DNA from 3 places in the Shewanella sp. SACH genome. Region 2 is predicted to be linked to each of the others. Evidence: predicted binding sites of a transcription regulator. Region 2 holds the regulator's gene; each other region holds the start of a gene.
The links. The regulator MetJ, encoded in region 2, represses methionine synthesis genes. The targets are predictions, from matches to a motif close to TAGACGTCTAGACGTCTA.

Region 1: the regulator MetJ is predicted to act here: its motif matches at 2,111-2,128, upstream of metK (methionine adenosyltransferase).
Region 3: the regulator MetJ is predicted to act here: its motif matches at 2,261-2,278, upstream of metH (methionine synthase).

Annotation. Positions count from the first base shown of each region.
Region 1 is NZ_MPDG02000002.1:470,083-474,384, reverse strand. It holds gene tkt (transketolase) at 1-1,770, opposite strand, end outside; gene metK (methionine adenosyltransferase) at 2,171-3,322, shown strand; gene BM607_RS10015 (hypothetical protein) at 3,861-4,302, shown strand, end outside.
Region 2 is NZ_MPDG02000002.1:136,212-140,513, reverse strand. It holds gene metB (cystathionine gamma-synthase) at 1-742, opposite strand, end outside; gene metJ (met regulon transcriptional regulator MetJ) at 955-1,269, shown strand; gene BM607_RS08430 (sulfite exporter TauE/SafE family protein) at 1,351-2,094, shown strand; gene nrfD (NrfD/PsrC family molybdoenzyme membrane anchor subunit) at 2,200-3,147, opposite strand; gene BM607_RS08420 (4Fe-4S dicluster domain-containing protein) at 3,150-3,716, opposite strand; gene phsA (thiosulfate reductase PhsA) at 3,729-4,302, opposite strand, start outside.
Region 3 is NZ_MPDG02000003.1:122,444-126,745, reverse strand. It holds gene metH (methionine synthase) at 1-2,034, opposite strand, end outside; gene BM607_RS14755 (histidine phosphatase family protein) at 2,489-3,208, shown strand; cobalamin riboswitch at 3,412-3,578, shown strand; gene BM607_RS14750 (ABC transporter ATP-binding protein) at 3,678-4,302, shown strand, end outside.

The DNA.
Region 1 (4,302 bases), 330 kb from region 2:
GAACTCAGTTGTCGATGGCATAGAGACCACGCGAACTTGTTTACCTTGTTCGATTAATGCTGCCGCAGAATCCATCGCCAATTGTACTTCGCTACCGGTTGCGATCAGGATCAGTTCTGGTGTACCCGCACAGTCTTGCAGTACATAAGCACCTTTAGCCACGTTGGCTAATTGCTCAGCGGTACGCGCTTGGGCTTTGAGGTTTTGACGGCTGAAAATCAGTGACGTTGGCGCATTGCGACGTTGAATCGCAGCTTTCCAAGAAACCGCTGTTTCTGCCGCATCACATGGGCGCCATACGGCCATATTTGGCGTCATACGCAGGTTAGCTAATTGCTCAACTGGCTGATGCGTTGGACCATCTTCACCTTGACCGATAGAGTCATGGGTATAAACGAAGATGTTTTGAATGCCCATCAGCGCCGACATGCGGACTGCGTTACGGGCGTATTCCATGAACATCATGAAAGTTGCGCCGTAATTGATGAAACCACCATGCAGCGAAGCACCGTTCATAATGCCGCTCATGCCAAATTCACGCACGCCGTAGTAAATATAGTTACCGGCTGGATCGTCTTGAATACCTTTAGAACCTGACCACAATGTCAAGTTAGAACCCGCTAAGTCAGCAGAGCCGCCTAACAGTTCAGGTAACATAGCACCGAAAGCACCGATGGCATTTTGTGAGGCTTTACGGCTCGCAATACCTTCGGCTTTGTCCTGTGATGCTTGCACGAATGCCTGCGCTTTTTCTTCAAAATCAGCAGGTAATTCACCTTTCAGTACACGGCGCTCATATTCAGCAGCCAGTTCTGGGTGAGCTGCGCTATAAGCCGCAAACTTCTCGTTCCATGCCGCTTCACGGGCAGCACCGGCTTCTTTGGCATCCCAACCGGCATAAACGTCAGCAGGGATTTCAAATGGTGCATGTGGCCAGCCAAGGAATTCACGGGCTGCGGCGATTTCCGCATCGCCTAATGGCGCGCCGTGGCAATCGTGGCTGCCAGATTTGTTGGGTGAACCAAAACCAATAATGGTTTTGCAGCAAATCATGGTTGGTTTATCGGTAACCGCTTTCGCCGCTTCGATAGCAGCACGGATTGCCGCGCTATCGTGACCGTCAACACCGGCAATCACATGCCAGCCGTAAGCTTCAAAACGTTTTGGCGTATCATCGGTGAACCAGCCTTCAACATGGCCATCGATAGAAATACCGTTGTCATCCCAAAATGCGACCAGTTTGCCTAGACCTAAAGTACCGGCTAATGAACAGGCTTCGTGGGAAATACCTTCCATCAAACAGCCGTCGCCGACGAAGCAGTAAGTGTAGTGATCAACGATATCGTGACCATCACGGTTAAACTGCGCCGCTAAGGTTTTTTCAGCAATCGCCATACCGACAGCATTGCTGATGCCCGCGCCGAGTGGACCCGTTGTGGTTTCAACACCTGGGGTGTAACCGTATTCTGGGTGACCCGGGGTTTTTGAATGCAATTGACGGAACTGTTTCAGTTCTTCGATGGGTAATTCATAACCTGTCAGGTGAAGTAAAGAGTAGATCAGCATTGAACCGTGACCGTTAGAAAGGACGAAACGGTCTCTATCTACCCATTTAGGATTGGTCGGGTTGTGCTTAAGGAAATCATTCCACAGCACTTCAGCAATATCTGCCATACCCATTGGGGCGCCGGGATGGCCTGAATTTGCTTTTTGAACTGCATCCATACTTAACGCACGGATTGCGTTTGCGAGTACTTTACGGGAAGACATGCTCTCTCCTGCTTGTTTGTGGGGTCTAGCGGGCAATTTGGATGCATATTTTCCCCTACATGCCAGTGTGACGCAAACTAAAATTATCATTCACTCAGCAAAAGATGGCCGAATCGTAAACTCGTAGAAACAAGCTAGTCACTTTACTGGCGTTTACTTGAGTGGGCCTCGCAAGGATCACTTGTAATAGAGAAATAAATTTCTCAAAAACATAGTAAACTTAATACTATGAAATATAAGTAAAATAACCATTTCAAGACTGAGCATAGTCGTTTTCAGGTCACAATCTGAGAGGATTTTTTCTCACTGGGGGTGATCGGCAATCGGATTTAAACTAAAATAGCCGTCTAGATGTAGATGCTTCTACACGTTTGAATGCTAACGACGAGATTTTCCTACTATGGCAAAGCACTTGTTTACTTCTGAGTCGGTCTCAGAAGGTCATCCCGATAAGATTGCAGATCAGATTTCTGATGCTGTGCTAGATGCAATTCTGGCTCAAGATCCAAAAGCACGCGTGGCGTGTGAAACTTATGTCAAAACTGGCATGGTATTAGTCGGTGGCGAAGTCACGACTTCTGCTTGGGTTGATATCGAAGAAATCACCCGTAAAACGGTGCGTGAAATTGGTTATACCCACTCAGATATGGGTTTTGATGCAGACTCGTGCGCGGTATTAAACGCCATTGGTAAGCAATCACCTGATATCAATCAAGGTGTAGACCGTGCTGACCCAGCTGAGCAAGGTGCAGGCGACCAAGGGTTAATGTTTGGCTATGCCAACAATGAAACCGACGTCCTAATGCCAGCGCCTATCACTTATGCCCACGCATTAGTGAAGCGTCAGTCTGAAGTGCGTAAAAACGGCACCCTGCCTTGGTTACGCCCAGATGCGAAAAGCCAAGTCACGTTTGCCTATGATGATGGCAAAATTGTCGGTATTGATGCTGTCGTATTGTCGACTCAGCACAGAGATGACGTTTCACAAGCCGACTTAATTGAAGGCGTGATGGAAACCATCATCAAGCCAGTATTACCGGCTCAATGGCTAAACAAAGACACTAAGTTCTTTATCAACCCAACTGGCCGTTTTGTTATCGGTGGACCAGTAGGCGATTGCGGCTTAACCGGTCGTAAGATCATCGTTGATACCTACGGCGGCATGGCCCGTCATGGTGGTGGCGCATTCTCTGGTAAAGATCCATCAAAAGTTGACCGTAGCGCGGCATACGCTGCCCGTTATGTGGCAAAAAACATAGTGGCAGCAGGTCTTGCTGATCGCTGTGAAATCCAAGTGTCTTACGCTATTGGTGTGGCAGAGCCGACTTCTATCAGCATCGAAACCTTCGGTACGGGTAAAGTGTCTGAAGATTTGCTGATCAAGTTAGTACGTCAACACTTCGAACTGCGTCCATACGGTTTAACGGCCATGCTCGATTTAGCACGTCCAATTTATCAAGCGACTGCCGCTTATGGCCACTTTGGTCGTAACGAATTCCCTTGGGAAGCAACTGACAAAGCTGAAGCACTGCGCGCTGACGCGGGTCTATAATCGGTTTCGATTAAAACCCATTAAGATTGCAAAATATAAAAACCGCTATCCAGCGGTTTTTTTATGCCTGCAATTTGGGTTTCCCAAAGCAAGATAATTGTATCGCCAGTGGTGCAGCATTAATTGTCATTGTTTCCCCTGTGACTTCCGCCCGTTCATTTAAAAAAGTATCCCTATAGGCTCGACGGCGACATCTGCTGTATAGGACATACTAATGTCGCGATCACATGGATGTGAATAAGCGACCATGTCGCCAACGGTCACTGTTGCAACAATACCAATCTCAGCCACCCCTTTAGCAGTGCGTTCAGCTAAAACGCTATTGTTCCAAAGTGTGTTTCGTATTTTGAATGCTTTAATCAAAATCAAAGTCGTGGGGCTTCACCCCACACCCGACCAAGGAGGACTGCTCGTCCTATCCTCCTTGGATGCTCCAAGACGCCCCCAACGGAGTTGAAAGCCCCTTGGGCTCATTGACAAATTTGCTATCGCTTCCGAAGGATGCGTCCCTGCACCTGCGAAAGCTAGTCGGTCATCCATGACCGAACTCACGCAATTTGTCTATTCGCCCTGCGGCAACTCCGAGGGGAGGTGTATTCCTTGGAGTTTTGAGTCGTTAGATCGCGATTCATCAGCAAAGAACAGACAACTACAGCACGAAGCCCTGCAGTCTAGTGAAAAAATAAAAACAATTGATGCTGTTATTTTGGCGTATGTGAATGTTGATAAGTCGTTACACAAAATAGAGCGCATAGTTCACAACATGAAGAACAACATCAATTATAAAATAGAAGGTAAAAACAACCCTGATTTACCGGCCATATTTCGGGAATCGTGTGATGCATACACTGAGCTTTTTTCATGCATAGACTATCTTCAGTTCAATTTAATACGACTAACACCATACGATCTTGTAATTAATGAAAGCTTCGAATTCATCGACAAAGCACATGGGAAATTTAGCAATCAATCACCGTGGT
Region 2 (4,302 bases):
AGGTACGTAGGCCGCGCAGGGTTAAGTAACTATCAAATGCCGATCCCGTTAAGCCTAACGTGTTCGACCACCAATGTAAGCTTTCGCCAATTTGTGCATCTTTGGCAACCACTGCGCCGCCAACCACATCGCTGTGACCATTGATGTATTTAGTGGTGGAGTGGATAACGATATCCGCGCCTAACAATAGGGGTTGTTGCAATATCGGCGATAAAAAAGTGTTATCGACCACGACTAGCGCGCCGACCTCATGGATCGCCTTGGCAATGGCTTCGATATCCACCACACGCAATAGCGGGTTCGATGGGGTTTCGAGCCACACCATCTTAGGATTCTGCCCGATAGCGGCGGCTAACGCTTGGCTGTCGGTTTGATCGACCACAATCAACTTAAACTGACCTTTCTTTGCCAAGTTGGTAAATAAACGGTAAGAACCGCCGTAACAATCGTGGGGCACCACCAATAGATCATCGGGGCCGAGCAAAGTGGTCACTAGAGTGATGGCCGCCATGCCAGTGCAGGTCACTATGCCAGTGGCGCCCTTTTCTAATTGCGCTAATGCTTCGCCTAAAATGCAGCGCGTTGGGTTGCCTGAACGACTGTAATCGAATTCGCGGGGATTTTTATGACCATCGAAGGCGTAATTAGTCGACAAATAAATCGGTGGCACAACTGCACCATATTGAGTATCGCTTTCGATACCCTGACGCACTGCCAGTGTGGCTAATTGACGCTCTGCCATGGGTGGACTCCTAAATTCGGTAGACTGATAGAGATGTCTGGACGTCTAAATGTACCTAAGCCCAACGCCATCGTCAATAGGCGTGAAGACGTTTAGACGTCTGAACATAAAGAAATCTGTTTGCAATCACAAAGAAATAGTAGCAATAATTTGACTGTTCTTTGTAAGGGTTTAAAATCTGCCCCGAATTTAGCGTTATAACAGGTGAGTCAATGACTGAATGGAATGGGGAATACATCAGCCCCTATGCTGAACATGGCAAGAAGAATGAACAAGTAAAAAAAATTACTGTGTCTATTCCGCTCAAAGTGCTTAAGGTCCTTACGGACGAACGAACTCGTCGTCAGGTCAATAATTTGCGTCACGCCACCAACAGCGAGCTGTTGTGTGAGGCATTTTTGCACGCCTACACTGGCCAGCCATTGCCTAACGATGAAGATCTGTCAAAAGATAGCCCAGACAGCATTCCCGCCGAAGCCAAGTTGCTGATGGACGAGATGGGGATCGAGTGGGAAGACATGGAATAGCGACTTGTCGCTGGCAAAGTTACATCACAGTGCTCATCAATAGGGATCGTTAACGATCCCTTTTTGTTTATATGGAATCCTATGTTTTCTATGATAGATCCACAGACTCTTGCCTTGGCCTCGCTGATTGTATTTCTTGGCGCCTTAACCCAGAGCCTGATTGGGTTTGGCCTAGCGGTTGTCGCCAGCCCTTTGCTGTATATCGTCGATCCGCAGCTCGTACCGGGTCCCGTTATTGCCATGGGATTTACCATCTCGCTACTGACCTTATTCCGGGAACGTGGTCATTTAGAATTCAATGGCTTGCAATATGCACTCCTAGGTCGCGTGCCCGGTGGTTTTATCGGCGCGAGTCTGTTGCTGTTTGCGCCTCAGCCCATACTCGGGTTATCCATTGCCGCCATTGTGGCTGTCGCGGTTATCCTCAGCCTGTATAAATTCAGCCTGCCAGTGAATAAGAAAACCCTCTTTGGGGCGGGCGTCGTCTCGGGGATTTTCGGTAATATTGCCGCTATTGGTGGCCCGCCGATGGCGATTCTATTGTCAGGCAAAGACGCTTCGCAGTTTCGCGCCGCCCTGTCGGCCTTCTTCATTTTTAGCTCCACCATAGCTATGGTCATTCTGGCGATCACTGGCTTATTAGAATTGAAGCACCTGTGGCTGTCGTTAATGCTGCTGCCTTCAGTGCTTTTAGGATATGTAGTCGCGGGGCGATTGGTGGGCAGTGTCGATAAAGACAAGACTAAAATGGCGACATTAGTCCTGTGCAGTATCAGCGCCTTAGTGCTAACGGTGAAGTCGGTTATCGAGTTATTACCCCAATAAGCGTCCTGCTTGTATTGGCAAACCTTCTCAAGATTCAAGCAATAAAAAAGCACTGACATTGTCAGTGCTTTTCTTTATCTATCAAGATCTAAAGCCAGCTTACACTCAGCTTAAATAGCTTTGCCCTGCGTACACAATAAAGTGTCTTAGAGCGAGTACGCCCGTTAAGCTCGCGCAGGCCACCATGATCATCGCGCCCTTAGTATGGCGAGTCGCGGCTGGTAGCAACATGAACAGCAATGGAATACCAAAACCTATACCGACGACGCCTATCCAGAACACGCTTGCCCATAGCCCAGAGGTTAACGACGCTAAGGCCGCAGCCGCCGCGCCGCCCTTGAAGTACAAGGCGCAGAACAACATGAACAGGAACAGAATTTCAATCGCCATCACAGGCAACTCTAAACCGTGCATCTTGACTAAAGTTTTATCGTGGCTGTCAGTCTTAAACAGCAAGAGTGCCAGTACCGCGTTTGCCGCAGCGCCCGCCGATAAACCCGACACTAAAAACAGCGCAGGCAGTACCGCAGTGTTGAGCATAGGGTAAGCATTCATCGCCGAAATTAAGAAGCCAGTGTAAGCCCCTACGCCAATGGCGAGGACAAACAACAATACTTCAATCAGCTTTCGAAATGGCATAAGTAACTTAGCGATAGGCGCTAGGAAACCCAAACCCCATTTTGGTAAGTCATCCCGCAGCACAATAATGGCGTACGCAAAGGCTAAGGGAGAATACGCCAGCAGCGCCAGCACCCCAATGGCCATCACAGACTGGAAGTTATAGTGAATTAAGATCAGCCAGAAGTGGAAGGGTTTGGTTAAATCAAACACTAGGCAAGCTAGACCTAAGCTAATTGCCACAGGCCCAATAATGGCAGCCGCCTTAAGAATACTGCTTTCGGCTCCGGCGCTGAGCTCCTTATTCGCCCAGCGTAAACCAATGCCAATCAATAAACTGCCCGCGGATAACCCCGCCATAAACAGGTAAACGGCGATGACCCAGTGCCAAGTGACAGGATCATATTGCGCCATGTCGCCCCAAGTATTGTTCATAATCAAATCCCTCCTCTTTTGGTAGGAACGCGATATACCCTAGGTTTAGTGCCCAAATGGGTTTTATCTTGGTATGTGATTTTAGTGTTGAGCATGATGGCCACGTCACTCTGCGGATCATTAGCATCGCCAAACACTAAGGCATCGGTTGGACACACAGTCACACACGCTGGCTCTTCGCCCCGCGCTAAACGCGTGTCTTTACAGAAGTTACACTTATCCGCCGCCTTGGTTTCTGGGTTCATAAAGCGCACTTTATAAGGGCACGCTGCCACACAGTACATACAGCCGACACACTTCTCGGTATGGATAGAGATAATGCCGTCTTCACCCACATAGGCTGCGCCCGTTGGGCACACCTTAACGCAGGGCGCATCTTCACATTGCTGGCAAGATACCCTGTGGTATTTGAAGTGCAGATTTGGCATCTCACCAAAGGGGCCTTCCACTCGCACTTGCAGACGAGTAACGCCTTCGGGGACGCCATTTTCACTGCGACACGCCACGTTACAAGCTTGGCAGCCGATGCACTTATTCTCGTCGTGCACCATTACATATCGTTTATTCATTTAAGCCTCCGATTAGCGCTTTGCCAGCGTGACGCCCGTGGTGTGCACAGTCATGCCACACACAGGAGCAGTCACGTGCGGCAGTAAGTTACCGCAGTGGATACCTTTGCCTGTTGCTCTGACCAACTCTTTGTTTTTAGAACCAAAGCCCATGTAAGCAAATACAGTATCTTGGCGAATGCCCGGCGTGACTAAGGCATGGCCTTCTTCTGTGCCAACACTGCTGGTGAGGCGGATTGGGTCGCCATTGCTGATCCCTAACTTGCCCGCTGTGACGGGGTGAACCCACACAGCGTTATCCGACATCAGGTTAGCGAGCATAGGCACATTGTGGGTGGCGCCATTGGTGTGCACCGCCACTTTGCCTTGGATAAAGTACAGCTCGTCTGCTTTTTTAAGATGCACTTCGCGGAACTTGATCACCCCACGGCCCGGAGCCATGGCTTCCACTTTCGCGGAGGTGAGTTCAATCTTGCCACTCGGGGTTTTAAAGGTGAGTGCACTGGCGTAAGTGCCGTCTTCATCGGCAGGTCGCGCATTGGGGTATGCCTTAATAAACTCGGCAACCATCTTAGGCTCGCACAAC
Region 3 (4,302 bases), on a different contig from region 2:
TAAGCGTTGGCTCACCGGCCAGCTGCGCCATTCTAAATCTTCTTTTTTGCCGACCTGTGCGCCATCACCGCGAAATTTCTCCGCGATTTCAAGTAACTGCTCGGTATTGCTCGAGCCTTCAACTGGGCAGGGCAAGTTAAGCACCACGTTTTCGACCCGCACTTTAAGCTCAGGATCGATATCGTCGTAAATGGCTAACTGGCCCGCGTTGACAATACCCATGTCCATGCCGACTTTGATGGCGTGGTACAGGAATACCGCGTGAATCGCTTCGCGCACTGGGTTGTTACCGCGGAACGAGAACGACACGTTCGACACGCCGCCCGAAATCATCGCGTGGGGCAGGGTGGCTTTAATCGCTTTAATGGCATCAATAAAATCGACGGCATAGTTGTCGTGTTCATCGATACCGGTGGCGATGGCAAAAATGTTCGGGTCGAAGATGATGTCTTCTGGCGGAAAGCCGACCTTATCAACCAGCACCCGATAAGCGCGGGTACAGATTTCGATTTTACGCGCCTTAGTGTCGGCCTGACCTTGCTCGTCGAACGCCATGATAATGGCCGCCGCGCCGTAGCGTTTCACCAGTGTTGCTTGCTCGATAAACTTGGCTTCGCCTTCTTTGAGGGAAATCGAGTTAACTATTCCTTTGCCTTGAATACATTTGAGACCCGCTTCGATGACTTCCCACTTAGATGAGTCGATCATAATCGGCACGCGGCTGATGTCGGGCTCAGAGGCAATCAAGTTTAAAAACTTGTGCATGATCTCTGCGCCATCGAGCATGCCTTCGTCCATGTTGATGTCGATGATCTGCGCGCCGCTTTCGACCTGCTCGCGGGCGACATCGAGCGCCTGCTCAAACTTACCGTCTTTGATCAGCTTTAAAAACTTGGCTGAACCTGTAACGTTGGTGCGTTCACCCACGTTAACGAACAGGGATTGGGCGTCGATAGTCAGCGGTTCCAAACCGGCTAAGCGGCAGGCGACGGGGATATCGGGTAAAACGCGCGGGTTATGTCTGTCGACCGCTTCGCGAATAACGCGGATATGTTCAGGCGTACTACCACAGCAACCACCGATAATATTGAGCATGCCTTCGCGCGCCCAATCTTCGATCACGTTCGCCATGTTTTCTGGGGTTTCATCATAGCCGCCAAACTCGTTCGGCAGACCCGCGTTCGGATGCGCCGACACATAACATTCGGCTATACGGGATAATTCTTCGACGTACGGGCGCAGCTCTTTTGGTCCGAGCGCACAGTTAAGGCCGATAGATAATGGCTTGATATGGCGCAGGGAATTATAAAAGGCTTCGGTGGTTTGACCGGTAAGGGTACGGCCTGATGCATCGGTAATGGTGCCCGAAATCATGATTGGCAATCTGTCTTTAGAATGCTGACCAAATAAGTCATCGAATACGGATTCAATCGCAAACAGTGCGGCTTTGGCATTTAAGGTATCGAATATGGTCTCGACCATAATGATATCTGCGCCGCCTTCAATCAGCGCCTTAGTGGACTCTCGGTAAGCGCTGACTAACTCATCGAAGCTGACGTTGCGGTAGCCTGGGTCATTCACATCTGGGCTAATCGAACACGTGCGGTTAGTGGGGCCTAACACACCGGCGACGTAGCGTGGAATGCCCGTGGCAGCAAACACTTCATCACAGGCTTCACGGGCGAGGCGCGCGCCGGCTAAGTTAATTTCGGCGGACAGCGACTGCATGTCGTAGTCGGCCATGGCAATAGTAGTAGCATTAAAGGTGTTGGTTTCAATGATGTCGGCACCGGCGTTTAAGTAGTCGGTGTGAATTTGTTTGATGATGTGGGGTTGCGACAACACCAATAAATCGTTGTTGCCTTTGACGTCAGTGTGCCAATCTTTAAAGCGTTCGCCGCGATAATCCTCTTCTTCTAGCTTGTGGTCTTGGATCATAGTGCCCATGGCACCGTCTAAGATTAGAATGCGCTCAGCAAGCTGTTTACGAATGTCTGCCAATATCTGGCCGGCTTTGGTAGAGGGTATCGTCATAAATAATTACCTTAAATACAGCTAAGTTAAGTCCAAGCATCGACCCTTGTTATGCTAAGTGCAGGGTAAAGCGTGTTGTGCAGTCCAGATATTGGCTCTCGTTATCGACCCTAGTGAGTGATCTAAATTAGCTAACTTAGTTAGGCTAAGTGCATTCCATTCTGCTCGGTCGACATGTTGACTACTCGTTTTAGTTATTTATCGTTAGAGTTTAGCTTTGGACATTTAAACGTATAGACGTCCATAATACGCGACTTATGATTGTCAGGGCAAGGTCAAAATTGACTGACGACAATTGAGTCTTATCACCATTTTTCACCCAGTTTAACGGCTCTTTTTTTAGGGCTAGTTGTAGAGCTAGTTGTTGGGCTAGGGCGTAATTGAGTATATAGGACGACGGGTCTAATGTGGGTTTTCAACAAAATTTGCCACGAGTGATAGACATAGGAATACGATGAAACAAGTTCGATTGTTATTGTTACGCCACGGCGAGTGTGAAGGCGGCACCATTTTACGCGGCCGTGTGGATGTGCCTTTAAGCGAAAAGGGCTGGCAGCAAATGTCGGCAGCGGTTGAGGCGCAGGCAAGTACCTGCAGCGCGATTTATAGTTCGACTTCACGCCGCTGCGGCGAATTTGCCCAAGCCTTTGCCGCCGAATTGCATTCGACAGCGGCATTGATATCTGAGTCAAGGCCATTGCAGGCGCAGTTTTTATCGGGTTTACAAGAAATCGACTTTGGCGATTGGGACGGTTGTCGACTCGATGAGCTGTATCAGCAAGAGGGCGAACGCTTAGCGGCCTATTGGCAAAACCCTTGGCAAACACCGCCGCCCAATGGTGAGACTATGGCAAGCTTCGAGTCGCGGGTGAATGGGGCCATTGACCAGATACTCGCCGCCGAGTTTGAACGATTGACAGTTGACTCACAAAACGCCGAGCTGGCTGTGGGAGCGGGCGTGGCTGCGTGTGAACTGGCTGCCAAAGTATGGGTCGTGACCCACGGCGGAGTGATCCGTCACTTAATGGCGCGCGCCCTTGGGGTTGAACGGGTGGTGGGATTTTACAGTCAACTCGATTTACCCGTGGCGGCCGTAGTGAGCATTAATGTGCTGCAAGATGAACACGGCGTTTGTTACTGGCGTTTAGATTGGCCGAGCGGGCGCTGCGAGTGATCCGCGTTGCCCTAAGGTGAAGATTTTTCTTGTCTTACCAGCGTGATTGTCGATTGCCAATTAAGGCAAATATAGGATAATGCTTTTTCCTGACGTCCCCGATGCACACGGCCTTGCAAGGCTGGTGGCAATGTATCGGATGACGTCACAGAAATAGGTGTTGGGAGTTTTGAGTGGTGCGGGGGTGTTCTGTGGCAACTATTGCCTAGACACGCTGCAAAGGCTTGAAATCAATCTCAACATAATAGGGAATCGGGGAGCTGCTCGTCAGTCAGCCCGAACTGTGCCCGCAACTGTGAGTGACTTTTTATATTGTTTTCAATACAAAAAGTGACGAGTCAGGAGACCTGCCTATTTCTGTTATCGCTGCGTGCAGCCTTAGTTCTCGAGCGGGTGACTCGAGGGAGCCGATGACAATGTGCACAACCTTTTTTTATTCAGGTTTGGACTCGCTAGGAGCACCACTTTGGTGAAACTCTCTGCCATCCAAACGAGCCATGCTTTGAATGACAGCGACACTCGCCCATCAGCGAGCCAGACGGTCGCGCTCGATGTCAGCCAGTTAAGCTGGTGTATCGATGGCAAAACCATTCTTTCCAATATTAACTTTGCACTGCCAACGGGGCAGATGTTGGGTTTGATTGGGCCTAACGGTGCGGGTAAGTCTAGCTTGCTACGCTGTTTATATCGCTTTGTTCGCCCGACTCAGGGCAAAATTACCCTGTTTGATCAAGATATTGAGCGTTTATCGCCCAAGGCGTTTGCTTGCCGCGTCGCCGTAGTGCAGCAAGACACGCCGCACTATTTTGATTTAACCACAGAGCAATTGGTCAGCATGGGCTTAACACCGCATAAGGGCATGTTCGATACCAATTCGAGCTGTGATGGCGAGCGCATTGCAAAGGCATTAGAGAAAGTCGGCCTGAGCCATAAGATGCATCAACAGTACGAGCACTTATCTGGCGGTGAAAAGCAGCGCGCTTTGATCGCCCGCGCCATAGTGCAGCAGCCGCAACTGTTGATCCTCGATGAGCCAACCAACCACCTCGATGTGCGTTATCAAATTCAAATCCTCGAATTAGTGCGTAGTCTTG